2 linked regions of the Salinivibrio kushneri genome follow. The protein of the gene in region 1 interacts with the protein of each later gene in a pairwise test. Links are inferred from orthologs where the notes say so. Each region holds a gene or a part of one and is shown in the gene's direction. Other genes may lie near its edges.

Region 1 (7,099 bases):
TCCACCGCCGTCGCAGAAGACAGAAGCTACATCCTCGCAACGGCCTCCACCGGTGGCACTTACTACCCTGTTGGTGTTGCGCTGGCGACACTGAGTAAGGTCAAGCTGGCGCCTAAGCACCATTTTTCTTTGTCGGCAATTAGCTCTGCTGGCTCCGGCGAGAATGTGAAACTGCTTAATGAAGACGAAGCGCAATTTGCGATCTTGCAGGGCTTATACGGCGCATGGGCCTGGTCCGGCGAGGGGCCATATGCAGAAAGTGGCCGCCAAGATCAACTGCGCTCTGTGTCTATGCTTTGGCAGAATGTTGAGCACTTTATTGTGCGCAGTGAGCTGGCAGAAACCGGCACCGTGAGTGATTTGAGTAACCTTGAAGGTGAAAAATTTTCGATTGGTAAGAAGAATTCAGGTACCGAGAACTCAGGTCGTCAGATTATGAAAGGACTCGGCGTGGATCCGGAATCCTTTAATTTGGCGTATATGGGTTATGGCGGCAGTGCCAGTGCACTACAAAATGGCACCATTGATGGTATGAACACCCCAGCCGGTGTACCAGTTGGCGCGGTTACCCAAGCGTTCGCTGCACTGGGGAATGACATTTCCATCTTGTCTTTTACTGACGAGCAAATCAAAGCGGCTAACGGTAAATATAACCTTTGGACCAAGTACGAAATTCCTGCCAACACGTACCCTGAGCTAGATAAGCCGGTCACCACTATTGCGCAACCTAACTTCTTGGCCGTGCGCAAAGATCTCTCCGATGAGGATGTGTATCAGCTCACCAAGGCTATTTATGAGAATCTGTCTTTCCTTCAGGGCATTCATAAGGCCACTAAAGCCATGGCCATTGAGAAAGCCATCGCCGGTTTGCCTGTGCCGCTCCATCCAGGTGCAGCACGCTACTATCAAGAAGTGGGTATCGACATCCCGTCTGAACTGGTAATGGAATAACGCAATAGCGCTCCGGGATGGCTCGGAGCGCTTATCGAGATCAAAGATTGCATGGAAACGCAGACACTGCTTGGAGTAAAGGGATGAGCGAGCCAGTTAAGCATCAGTCAGTTGAGCAAGAGCCAGATGAAACAGCGTTGGAGAAATTTGAATTACCCACACGCGATGACTTTCCCTGGGTGACCACCACCATCACTGTGCTGGGCGTGGTGTTGTCTGTATTGCACATTTGGTTTAACACCTTATCAACGCTTCCCGAGTTATGGATTTCGGCGACACACTTTGCGGGGTTTGCGGTGATTTGTGCGCTTTGGTACCCGGCACATATCTCTTTGAAGCGGAATAAAATAGCGCTGGCGGTCGATATTTTTATCGCGTTAGGTGCAGTGGCGTGTCTGCTATATATCCCTTATGCCGAAGATGCGTTATACGCGCGTGGGGTAAAATTTGTTACTGCTGATTGGGTATTCGCCAGCTTAGCCATTGTGATTGTGGTGGAGCTGATTCGTCGTACCATGGGGTGGTTTATTCCCATTTTGATTATGGTGTGCTTGAGCTATGTCGTGCTGTGGGGCGAGTGGGCGTCGGGGATTTTTCACTTTCCCGGCTTGAGCCTAGAAACCCTGTTATATCGCAGTTACTACTCCTCGGAGGGGATGTTTGGCGCGATCACCCGAATTAGCTGGACGTTCGTGTTCATGTTCATCTTATTTGGCGCCTTTCTTGTTCGCTCTGGGGTTGGGGATTACATCATCAATGTGGCGCGTGCGGCCGCGGGCAAAATTATCGGTGGACCGGGCTTTATTGCGGTGATTGGCTCTGGGTTAATGGGGTCAGTGTCAGGCTCGAGCGTAGCGAATACCGTATCCACCGGGGTGATCAGTATTCCTTTAATGCAAAAAGCCGGTTTTCCGTCGCGCTTTGCTGCTGGGGTCGAGGCATCGGCTTCAACTGGGGGACAATTAATGCCACCCGTAATGGGGGCGGGGGCGTTTATCATGGCCTCGTACACCCAAATTCCTTACGTGGATATTATTGCCGTATCACTGGTTCCTGCGCTGATCTACTTTCTTTCGGTGGGCTTTTTCGTGCGCATCGAAGCAAAGCGCAGCGGCGTGCAAAAGATTGTTACCACTGAAGACTCCTTATTGATGGTGCTTCTCCGCGGTTGGCATAACCTGATCCCCCTTGCGGTGCTTGTCACCTTGTTGATTAAAGGCTTCACGCCCACCTATGCCGCGGGTATTTCGATTATCTCTGTGATTTTCGCTTCCTGGTTTTCTAAAGAGCATCGGATGGGGCCGAAAGCGATCATCGAGGCCTTGGCGCAAGGGGCAAAAAATATGGCCACTACCGCCATTTTGCTCGTGGGTATTGGTTTGGTGGTGAATGTGATCAGCACCACGGGTATCGGTAATACGTTCTCGCTGATGATTGATGGTTGGGCGAACGGTGATCTGTTTATGATGCTGGTGCTAATTGCTGTCGCCTCGTTAGTGTTAGGGATGGGCTTACCAGTGACCGCTGCCTATATCGTACTGGGCACCTTGTCAGCTCCCGCACTGTATAAGCTTATCGCTGAAAACCAATTGTTGGAGCTGCTGGTATCAGGCCAGCTTCCCGAGCAAGCCAAGGCGATATTTATGTTGGCGGCCCCAGACAAACTCGATCTTTTAAATGCGCCCATGACCATGGAAACCGCTAAGCAAATGGTTGCCTTAGTGCCGGCTGACTTTATGGAAACTTTGTTAGAGCAAAGCTTAGGGCTGGAGGCGGTCAGTTTGGCTCTGCTTGCTGCGCACTTGATTATTTTTTGGTTATCGCAAGACAGTAACGTGACGCCACCGTTTTGTTTGACGGCATTTGCGGCGGCCACCATTGCTAAAACGCCGCCGATGCGAACCGGGCTGATGGCGTGGAAAATTGCCAAAGGCTTGTATCTCGTGCCTTTGCTCATTGCTTATACCAGCTTGGTCAGCTGGGATATCGCCTCGGTGTTAGAGGTTGGCTTTTTTGCCATTATTGGCACGTATGCCTTAATTGGCGCGATTGAAGGGTATCTTGAAGGGCCGATTAACTGGCTAAGCCGCCTTTGTCTATTAATGATTGGTGCCTTATTAGTGTGGCACGATATTCCGTTGTGGCTTCGCTTAGTGAGCGTCGTTGGGTTTGTGAGCCTGTTTATATACAGTGGGCGCAAGTATCAGTTGCAACAATCTCAGCTGCCAGTGTCATGAGGCGTGTATGAAATCTGTTTATGATTATGTAGTTGTCGGTGGTGGTATTGTTGGCGCGTCCACGGCTTGGCAGTTAAAACAGCGTTATCCTGGCTGCTCTGTGCTGCTGGTGGAAAAAGAGGCAAGCGTTGCCCAGCACCAAACCGGGCATAACAGTGGCGTGATCCACGCGGGTGTCTATTATCCACCAGGCAGTTTAAAAGCCGACTTCTGTAAACGAGGGGCGGCACTGACCATTGAGTTTTGCGCCAAACACGGTATTGCGGTCGAAAACTGCGGCAAGCTATTGGTCGCCACCAACGAGCAAGAGATGGCTCGGATGCAGGCGCTCTATGAACGTTGCTTAACTAATGATATCGACGTGCGCTGGCTGGATGCGGCGGAGCTTCATGCTGAAGAGCCGAATGTTAAAGGCTTAGGTGCCATTGCGGTTCGCGCGACCAGCATTGTTGACTATCGGCGGGTGACCGAGCAAATGGTGTGTGAGTTTGAAGCGCTCGGCGGTGTCACCCAACTCAGTACAGGAGTGATTGGAGCCAGCGAAGCGGTTGAACAAGTCACTCTCCATTGCCAAGCAAGCGGGGAGCGCCTGACGATTCAATGCCAATTTGTGGTGACATGCAGTGGGTTGATGGCAGATAGAATGACCAAAATGATGGGGATCCCAACCGCGTTTCAAATTATCCCTTACCGCGGTGAGTACTATCAACTTGCGAGCCAGTACCAAGGCTTTGTGAATCACCTTATCTATCCGATTCCCGATCCCGACTTACCTTTTTTAGGTGTCCATCTCACGCGGATGATAGACGGCTCCATTACGGTGGGACCTAACGCTGTGCAAGGCTGGAAGCGAGAAGGCTATGGCAAGGTCAATCTCAGTCTAAAAGATACCTGGCAAATGCTAACGTTTGCGGGCTTTTGGAAAGTGACCATCAACAACTTAAAGACTGGCTTGGTCGAGCTGAAAAACTCGTGGTGGAAGCCGGGCTACGTCAAACAAGTCAATAAATACTGTCCGACAATAAAAGCTAAGGATTTGAAGCCTTATCCTGCGGGGATCCGAGCTCAAGCGGTGCTAAGTGACGGCACCTTGGTACACGACTTTCTGTTTGCCGAAAGTGCGCGGAGTTTACACGTGTGCAATGCGCCATCGCCAGCCGCGACCTCTGCGATGCCGATTGGTGAATACATTTGTGACAAGGTGACGCAAAAACAGCAGTGGCTCAGTAGTGAGGCTGATTAGCGTTACATATTGGAAAGCAAAAGCCAGCGCCTACACTCGGCCGCTGGCTCTTACTTTGATTATTGGTAACCCACAGTAAATGCTTGTTGCAAATGCTTAGGGGTTTCGGCCTCATCAAGCATGGCGACCGCGAAGTCTTCCATTGAAATGCGAGACTGTCCGTCACTATCTGTCACTAAGGTGTCTGTCCCCAATGTGTACTGACCGGTGCGTGTGCCAGGTGCGATCATGGCGGCAGGTGAGAGGTAGCTCCAAATCACATCTTGGCTGGCGAGGCACTGTTCATATTGCACTTGGCACGCGCGTGCAATCTCAACCGCTGAGGCGGGAAGAAAGCCCTCTGCGTTTAACACGGTTTCACCGTCAGTGCCCGGAATCATCAGTCGAGCGGCACCGCCGACAATCAGAACGCGCATTTGATGATGTGCTGCGCCTTGGACGACTGCTTGGGTTAACACGGGTAATTGTGCTTCTTCGCCTGTCGGTGGACGTAACGCCGTAATGGCAAGATCATGACTAGCCATTACCGATGCCACCTTGTCCGCATCGCTCAAATTGGCGGCGACAGGTTTTACGCCGTCGGGTAGCTTGCTGAATGCCGCCTCGTTACGTGTCACTGCTGTGACCTTATGGCCGCGTTGCAACGCTTCCGACACAATTCGACTGCCAATATCGCCCGTGGCACCAAATACGATTATATTCATTGTGTTAGTCTCCATGTTATGACTCCTGTGTGTCCTTATGCCGCGCAATAGCCAGTAAAAAGGGTGGCTGTTATACGCTTGTGGTTAAACCATGCTGAACTGATTAAGTTGTGATTAATTATTTGTCTTGATGTAAAGATAATTGCTAAAAATCTTTACGTCAAGATAAGTGTGTGAGTGTTTTTTATTGAAGAAGATTGAGGGGAGCCAATGGATATAGCGATCCGGCAAGGATGGCCACTTGAGCAAGCACAAAAAGTGGCTGAGCTCTATGAGCAGGCGTTTGGGATGAAGTTTGCACGGGCAATCCCTAATCAGGCAGCGCGCGTGGCGGTGTTGTCCCAGTGTTTTGTTCCAGACTTTTCGTTTGCTGCTATGCAAAACGGCAAGGTGGTGGGGTTGGCTGGGTTTCAAACTCAAGCCGGCGCACTGACACAGGGCATGGGCGCGAAACAGTTGATCGATAGTTTGGGGCCTATCAAAGGCATTTGGGCCTGCGCGATATTGGCGTTGTTTGAGCGTAAAGCGGCACACAATGAATTGGTGATGGATGGCATTGCTGTTGATAGCGCGATACGTGGTCAGGGGATTGGCTCCCAATTATTGGATGCCATTCTCGATTATGCCCAAGCACATGGCTTTGAAAGCGTTCGGTTGGATGTGATTGATAGTAACCCCAGAGCCCGCAAGCTCTATCAAGCCAAAGGTTTTGTCGCCACTAAAGAAGACCGCTTTCCGCACCTAAAATGGCTGGTTGGCTTTTCAGGCGCCACCACCATGGTTAAGGCGCTGAACTAAAACAACAAGAGAGACAAGGATGTTTATTTCTCAATATCAATGAGATAGCCTAGCTTTAAGACAGGAATTGGAACAAGCACATGGAATTAGTCGTCCCCGCACACCATCATCAAGCAGCCTTTACGCGCTTTTATGATGATTTTGCTCAGTTTGACCCCGAGAATGCCGGTTATTATCGACCGGGGAAAGACGATTTCCCCACTTACGTGACGCGGTTAACGGATGAGTCATTGGGTAAAAACCTTCGTAAAGGTTATGTGCCGTGTAGTCATTTTTGGCTGCTTGATGCTGAGCCACAAATCATTGGCGCAATTCGGATCCGCCATCACATTAATACGCCATTTCTATCTCAAGAAGCCGGACACATTGGTTACGATATTGCGCCGTCATATCGTGGACGCGGATGCGGCAAGCAAATGTTAGCCTTAGCGCTGCCCAAGGCAAGAGAACTGGGGATCATTCGCGCCCTCATTACCGCGAATGAAGACAATATGGCATCGCGCAAAGTGATTGAAGCCAATGGCGGCATGTTAGAAAACATCATCGATGGTGAAGTGTTCAATGAATCATTGGCGCGGTACTGGGTGGACATTAATGGATGACTCCCCGCGCGTAGACCAACTGGACAGCGATCGTCTGTTGCTGGTGGCACCCAATATGACCCATCAGCCTTTCATTTTAGAAGCCGTATTGGAAAGCCAGCACACCCTTGCTCCTTTTATGGATTGGCTTCCGCACGCGCTGACCGAATCGAGCTCAGTTGAAAACACCCAACAAGCGATTGATGACTTCGACATGTTTATTAATGAGCTACGCTACTCGATTTTTGAAAAGTCGACGGGGCAACTGGTGGGTGTGATCAGCTTAATCATCCGTAATATCGCGATTCCTTATTTTGAAATAGGCTATTGGCTGCGGAGCTCTAAAGAAGGCCTTGGCTATATGAGCGAAGCGGTGAGGACGCTAGAGCAGTACGCGTTTGATGGCCTTAATGCCAAGCGAGTTGAAATCAAAACCGCCTACGAAAACACCCGCAGCCGCGCGGTGGCCGAGCGTTGTGGGTATCACCAAGAGGCGACTCTTACCAATGACCGTATCTTGCCGAGCGGCGCCATTTCTAGCACTGTGGTTTATGCTAAAGTGGCGGAATGAAATAAGACTGAGTG
Region 2 (6,838 bases), on another replicon or contig:
CTATCGCAGGTGCAAATATGGGCGTGAGTACCAAGATAACCACAATCGGATCAACGAACATACAGGCGACAAAAAAGGCAATTGAAATGGAGGCCAACACACCCATTGGGCCCATTTCACTTATCCCCACCGCTTCGAGAATGGTTTGCGGGATTTGCGCGAAAGAAATGATCCAAGAAAAACCGTTGCCCACGCCGACAAGAATAAAGACCACAGCGGTAATTAGACCTGTTGAGCGTGCGATCGTGAACACATCTTTGCTGCTAAGTGAGCGAAAGACGCCAAATTCTAAGATCATCGCATAAAGCACACACACCGCGGCCGCTTCCGTGGGACTAAAGACACCGCCATAAATCCCGCCGACGATGATCAGTGGGAACATCAGTGGCCACAAGGCTTTGCGGGTGGCGGTAATCCGCTCGCTCCAGCTCGCTTTAGGCTCAGTCGGCACTTTGTGGACAGTGGCGTAATACAAGCAGTAGAGCGAGAAAAAGGTCAGAATCATTAACCCAGGACCAATCCCAGCAATGAATAGCTCGGCAATGGAGGTTTCTGAGATCACCCCGTAAATGATCATCCCGATGCTGGGTGGGATCAAAAAGGCGATATCACTAGAGTTGATGATTAACGCGAGCGAAAAAGAGTCGCTGTAGCCGGCTCTGAGCAGCTTTGGACGCAATGCCGAGCCAACGGCCACCACGGTCGCTTGTGTTGAGCCAGACACGGCACCAAATAGGGTACAAGAGGTGGCGGTACTGATCGCCAACCCGCCACGGATATGACCAATAAAGGTCATTACCATATCAATCAGTCGGTTAGCGGATTGTCCCCGCGTCATAATGTCGGCGGCGAGAATAAACATAGGAACAGCAATCAATGAGGCAGGGCGGATGCCTCCCAGCACTTGCTGAATAAAAGTGTCCATTTGACCAACGCCGCCAAACATCATGTAAAAACCGGTTAGCGCGGCAGCAATCAAAGGGACCATCATTGGAAAGCCAAGCACGAGCAAGACAATCATGATGAGCATTAACGTCATGGCCATAGTGGTAGGTGCCTATTTAAACTTCACTTTCTGTCTCAGCGTAACCATCGAGGACGCCAGCGGAGAGGTAAACATCGGGTGAGGTGAGATTTTTATAGACAGTCAACCAGTACTGAATGCCGGTGACGATAAATCCGAGTGGCACCCAGATATAAATCCACCAAATCTCGAAGCCAAGTGCTGGCAAGATACGACCGCGGTCATAAACGGAGACAATGTATTGATAAGAAAAATACGCCAACACCAGCATGATAAGGCCTGTGATCAGCGCAATGCTTGTCATTAAGATCTTTCTACCTTTGAAAGGCAGGGTGTCATACAGAGCAGACATACGGATGTGGCGACCATGACGCGCCGCGTAGCCAATCCCTGCAAAGGTGATTAAAACAATTAAAATGCGATTGATTTCGCCAGAAAAAAATAAGCCCTGCCCAAAACCAAAACGTGCAATAACGTTGACACAGGTATTTAGGGCCATTAAGAGCACACCAGCGGCCAACATGAAGGACTCGATTTTACAAATCAGGGTATCCAGTTTGCCAAGGAGGCCGGGAAGCTCGGAGTGGTACGTGAGAGAGTCGGAATCGGTCATTACGTATTCCTCGGGTAAACAGGCACCGCATAACACGGTGCCTGAGTGATTAGCGACTAGTTAGTAACAGCGTCCAAGTCTTTCTTAAACTGGTTAAGAAGTGCTTTACCGCTTTCGCCAGTCATTTCGTAGAAGGTTTCCTCTACCTGTGGCGCACGCGCTTTAAACTTCTCGATTTGCTTATCAGTCAAGCGTGTCACAGTGACTTCATCACTCGACGATTTGATTTTCTCAAGCGATTCTTCAGCCAAGCCACGGATGTGTTCAACGGTTTGGTTAAACGCATAGTCAGCGGCATCGCGGATCATCGCTTGCTCGTCAGACGACAAGCCGTCAAAGAAGTCTTTATTTGCCATTGAGGCGGTGGTAAACCAGCCGTGGTGCGTAAAGATCAGGTTAGGTGATACTTCGTACAAACCGCCTGACTCAATCCAGAAAATCGGGTTTTCTTGGCCTTGGATCATATTGGTTTGGAGTGCACCGTATACTTCACCCCATGGCAATGGCGTTGGCGTCGCACCAAAGGCTTCATACGTTGATGAAAGCAGTGGGTTAGTCATGACGCGAATTTTCTTACCCTGAAGATCGGCTGGCTCAGTCACAGGCTCGTCCGCCGTCATCACCATTTCGCCTTCTGGATACATTTTGAGCAGCTCAAGACCTTGCTCTTCATACAGCTCGGGGAAGTCTTCATTCACCGCTTTACTCTGACGGAAAAATTCAATCACAGTTTCCATATCCGTCGGCATCAGGTAAGGGATAAAAAAGATTTGTGCTTCTGGGATCAACGAACCGGTAAAGCCAGGTGATTGGTTTACAAACTGAAGGATACCTGCCTGCGTTTGTTCCATGATGTCGTCGGATTCACCGAGTTCACCGAAACGATAAATCTGCAGTGTGTGCTCAGAGTTCTCCTCAATATACTCCTTGAATTTGTGTGCATAGACGTCTTGCACGTCACCTTCGTACTCCTCGTGGGCATAACGCCAAGTGTCGGCATTGGCCATGGCTGAGAAGCCTAACGCGGCGGCAACGCATGAAATTGCAGTCAATTGCTTAAGGTGGCTGTAAATGGACATCATGTCCCTCCGATATGTGGATTAGCTTTCACTCGTGGTTAACGAGAGTGTGATTGAGATCGGTTTCTCATCGAGTGAGGTGGCAACAGGTGCCTGTCTCTCCTATACCCGTAAAAGCATCTGCCGATGTTTTTAAACAAATAGCAGATAATACAGACAGCTTAACCATCAGAGGTGTAAATATTAAAGTCAGATGAATATCAACGTGCCAGCAGTGTGATTTAGATCTCTTTTTGATGCTTTTTATGACGATAAACGCTGCTCCCTTCAACGTGTTGTTATGCATCAAAATGCGATCAAATCAGCGTTTTAAGGAGTGTTACTGCAATAGAAACGGATAGAAATCAATAGCAGTCGGTCATGAAGAAACTGAATAGAGCTGGCATAAAAAAGGCTGGAGGAACCCAGTTTTTTCTATTTTATCTTTCCACCTCTAATGAATTGCTGCTGGTTTTTCGCGCTGAACTTCATACTCGCCGAGATCAACAGCTCAAAGCCTACTTCGCGCGTCGGTTCTGGTCGCCTCACAATTCTTGTTATCCAGTTGAAGAAATCCGGTATACTGGGCGGCCTTAATTTTACGAGGCAGCCCGATGGCCAAGAAAGCAGCAGCCCTTCACATACTGGTGAAGGATAAGTCGCAAGCAACCTCTTTGCTTGACCAGCTTAAAAAAGGTGCAAACTTCCAAACGCTCGCGAAGAAGTACTCGCAATGCCCGTCGGGTAAGCGAGGCGGTGATTTAGGCGAATTTCGTCACGGTGACATGGCACCGCCGTTCGATAAAGCGGTATTCAGTGGTGAGTTATTGCGCCCGCTTGGGCCGATAAAAACCAAATTCGGATGGCATATTATCAAAGTCTTGTATCGCAACTAATTCTATCGCTCACGATCTGCGGGTAGCATCGGCGCATGGACGCTGAAACTGTCATAAAGATTAACCGCGATAAATTGAAGCCGCGCACATTGATTGCCGGAAAACCACCACGGATAAAGTGGTAAAGTTAAAGTACGCCCTCATTAATGTATCTCTGATGTTCAAACTCGATGCACCGACACTGCTCATTACGCTGACTGCAATCCAATGGCTGCTAGCGGCTTTTTTATTGGTACAAAACCGCAAAGAGCCGGGGATTAACGGCTGGGCGCTCTCGCTTTTTATTCATGGCTTTAGCAACCTATTCTTGTTTGCCCGTCCACACCTTCATCCTTATTTTGGGATCGTTTTTTACAATGTCTGTGTCATGGTGGCATTTTCGTTCAGCCATTGGGCGCTGGGGCAAATTTTTGTGCGTGACGTACCGCGTTGGCAGTTGGTGCTACCTGTTATTCTGTCCGTGATATTTATGGCATCGCACCTTGATGACATCGGGAGTCGTGTGGTGTACGCGAGTTTGATCATCAGTATGCAGTTAGGGCTGATGACACAAACCATCGTGAGTAGCACGGACACAGGGGGTCAGCGTTTAAAGCGTTGGCTCATCATGGTGATGGGTGGGTTCAGTATCGCCTTTGCCGGCAGGGCGACATTTGCACATTTTTATCCTGATTCGTTTACGCCGCTGCTGGGCACGTCGCTATTACAAGCAGGGCTGATTTTATCGGGCATCGCTTACAGCGTGATCAACACTTTGATTATCTTTTTGTATAAATTGGAGCGCGTCCACGAGAAGCTTCATCGTGAAGCGACCCGAGACAGTCTGACTGGGCTATTAAATCGCCGTGCATTTTTGGCAAAAGCTAAACGGCGCGTTGAGACGGCCGCTTTCCCTCTCAGTGTATTGATGATCGACTTGGATGACTTTAAAGCCATTAACGACTCATTCGGCCACTCGGTTGGCGATAAAATACTGAAACATTGTGCTGACGTTTTCGAGCAAATCATTGATGAAAAAGGTGTTGTCGGGCGTTTGGGGGGAGAAGAGTTCGCGGTCGTGCTGCCTTACTGTGACAGTGCTAATGCGCAACAGTTATCTGCAGAGTTGCTGAATGCTATTCAGATCAGTGGTTCAACGCTTGAAATGCGCTTGTCTGCCAGCATTGGAGTGACAACCACCACCGAGGCGTTGGATATTGATTGCTTGGTGGCGCAAGCGGATGATGCCCTTTATTGTGCCAAGCATGAAGGGAAAAACACATTTAAAGAGTACACCCTACACGCCATTCCTTAAGCAAAGCTGGTTACGAACCCGCTTGAAGAGCCAAACCTATTTCGTCCCTCACTGTTTTGGCATCCGTTATACAGGCCAACGAGGGTTTCTTAATCCTCAGCGAAACACTGACTACGCCTTGCTCATCATCCTCATTCAAACAACCAAAGGAGGAGGGCGGGCTGCGTACAGCACTTATAATTTTGACCATTGAATACGCTCACCCACAACGGGAGCACGGTCGATGCGCGAACGCGATGAGGAGAGAGACATGAACGGCTTACAAGACCCACAATCATCAGGGGCCAACGTTATCTTGCATGCATTTGATTGGAAGTATGCGGATGTTGTCCAACGCGCCGAGGAGATCAGCGCGCTAGGGTATGGCTCGGTGCTGGTCTCTCCCCCGATGAAAAGCGAACAAGACGAACGCTGGTGGCTTAGGTATCAACCCCAAGACTATCGTGTGATTGACAATGCGCTTGGAAACACGATGGATTTTAAAGCGATGGTTGAGGCGTTAAACCGTGTTGGCGTGCTTACATACGTGGATGTGGTCTTCAACCATATGGCCAATGAAGCGCATGTTCGCAGCGACTTGACTTATCCCAGCCAAGCGGTGAGGGCGGCCTATCACGCGCACGAAGACCACTATCGCACACTGACCTTGTTTGGTGATTTATCCGAGCCACTCTTTACTGAGCATGACTTCGTCGACGCATTTGGGATACAGGATTGGAAAGATAGATGGCAAGTACAAAACGGCCGTATTAGCGGAGGGGGGAGCGATCCGGGATTGCCGACACTGCGTGTGTGTGATCATGTGATAGCACAGCAACGCGCCTATCTTAAGGCGTTAAAAGCCATTGGCGTAAAAGGGTTCCGGATTGATGCAGCTAAGCACATGACCCTAGAGCACCTCAAGCGCGTATGGACGGATGATATTACCCATGATGTGCATATTTTCGGCGAAATCATCACCGACGGAGGTGCGAGCAAAGAAGAGTATGAACTGTTTCTTGCTCCCTATTTACAACAGACTTGTTTAGGTGCTTACGATTTCCCCCTTTTCTCAACGCTTTACCACGCTTTTTCTAGCCAGGGTAGCCTTAAATCTTTGATTGACCCTTATTGCTTCGGCCAAGCGCTATCGAAAGGGCGCGCGATCACGTTTGCGATTACCCATGACATTCCCAACAATGAGGTTTTCTTAGGTTTGGTAATGGATGAAGCGAGCGAGTGGCTTGCTTACGCGTATATATTGGGACGCGATGGCGGTGTGCCATTGATTTATACCGATCTTGATACCAGTGGTATCAAAAGGGAAGACGGCCAACCAAGGTGGCTAAACGCGTGGCAAGATCCAAAGATGGTGAAAATGATCGCCTTTCATAATTTGACCCATTGTGAGCCCATGCGTGTCTTGGAGGCGACCGACGACTGGCTGGTGATGCAACGGGGGGAGGCAGGTATAGTGGTGTTAAATAAATCGCTAGAGCCGCAATCACTCTCAGTGACGCTGGAAAATGATTGGCGCGATATGCTAACGGGCGTCACGGTCTCGAGCGGGCAACATATTGATGTCGCCGCCCAGTCGGTGATGATGCTCGTGCCGTCGATTAACCCCCAAGTGGCTAAAACGCGATAATTTGCCGTTTAACGCTAAATACAATGATATTTGCACTCAGGACGCATTAGAATGTGAGTCATTTGCGAACGATAAAAAGAACATTGTTTATTGGAACTTGCTTGATGCCCTCAGGTCAGTAAAGAGGCGCTTTTTTGTTAATTTACTGTTACGGCCTAATAAACCTGAAGGAAAAGTATGTCCCGACACATTTTACTCACCGGAGCACTGGCGGTGTCTTTGCTCTCAGGGTGCAGTTTTCAAGGAGAGTCACACGTGAAAGCTTCCAGCCCAGGCGAACTGAGTGCGCCTGTCGCGAAAAAAATCCCTCATGAAATGACCATTCA

What was found.
Region 2: the proteins of lhgO (region 1) and ppiC interact in binary tests that used the Escherichia coli proteins (3 or more experiments, as listed by UniProt). The link is inferred for Salinivibrio kushneri from one-to-one orthologs.

What each region holds. Positions count from the first base shown.
Region 1 is NZ_CP114588.1:1,209,527-1,216,625, forward strand. What follows is about bases 2,364-5,313. They hold lhgO (L-2-hydroxyglutarate oxidase), read left to right. Parts: upstream 2,364-3,195; coding sequence 3,196-4,431; downstream 4,432-5,313. Other genes in these bases: N8M53_RS05780 (TRAP transporter permease), read left to right, coding at 2,364-3,188; N8M53_RS05790 (NAD(P)-dependent oxidoreductase), read right to left, coding at 4,491-5,135. Also shown: N8M53_RS05775 (TAXI family TRAP transporter solute-binding subunit), read left to right, coding at 1-951; more of N8M53_RS05780, read left to right, coding at 1,035-2,363; N8M53_RS05795 (GNAT family N-acetyltransferase), read left to right, coding at 5,346-5,933; N8M53_RS05800 (GNAT family N-acetyltransferase), read left to right, coding at 6,014-6,535; N8M53_RS05805 (GNAT family protein), read left to right, coding at 6,528-7,085. UniProt on the Escherichia coli protein: Catalyzes the dehydrogenation of L-2-hydroxyglutarate (L2HG) to alpha-ketoglutarate and couples to the respiratory chain by feeding electrons from the reaction into the membrane quinone pool.
Region 2 is NZ_CP114589.1:462,043-468,880, forward strand. What follows is about bases 2,262-4,950. They hold ppiC (peptidylprolyl isomerase PpiC), read left to right. Parts: upstream 2,262-3,309; coding sequence 3,310-3,591; downstream 3,592-4,950. Other genes in these bases: dctP (TRAP transporter substrate-binding protein DctP), read right to left, coding at 2,262-2,716; N8M53_RS14920 (GGDEF domain-containing protein), read left to right, coding at 3,749-4,885. Also shown: N8M53_RS14900 (TRAP transporter large permease), read right to left, coding at 1-1,045; N8M53_RS14905 (TRAP transporter small permease), read right to left, coding at 1,062-1,637; more of dctP, read right to left, coding at 1,694-2,261; N8M53_RS14925 (alpha-amylase family protein), read left to right, coding at 5,136-6,512; N8M53_RS14930 (S9 family peptidase), read left to right, coding at 6,690-6,838. UniProt on the Escherichia coli protein: PPIases accelerate the folding of proteins. It prefers amino acid residues with hydrophobic side chains like leucine and phenylalanine in the P1 position of the peptides substrates.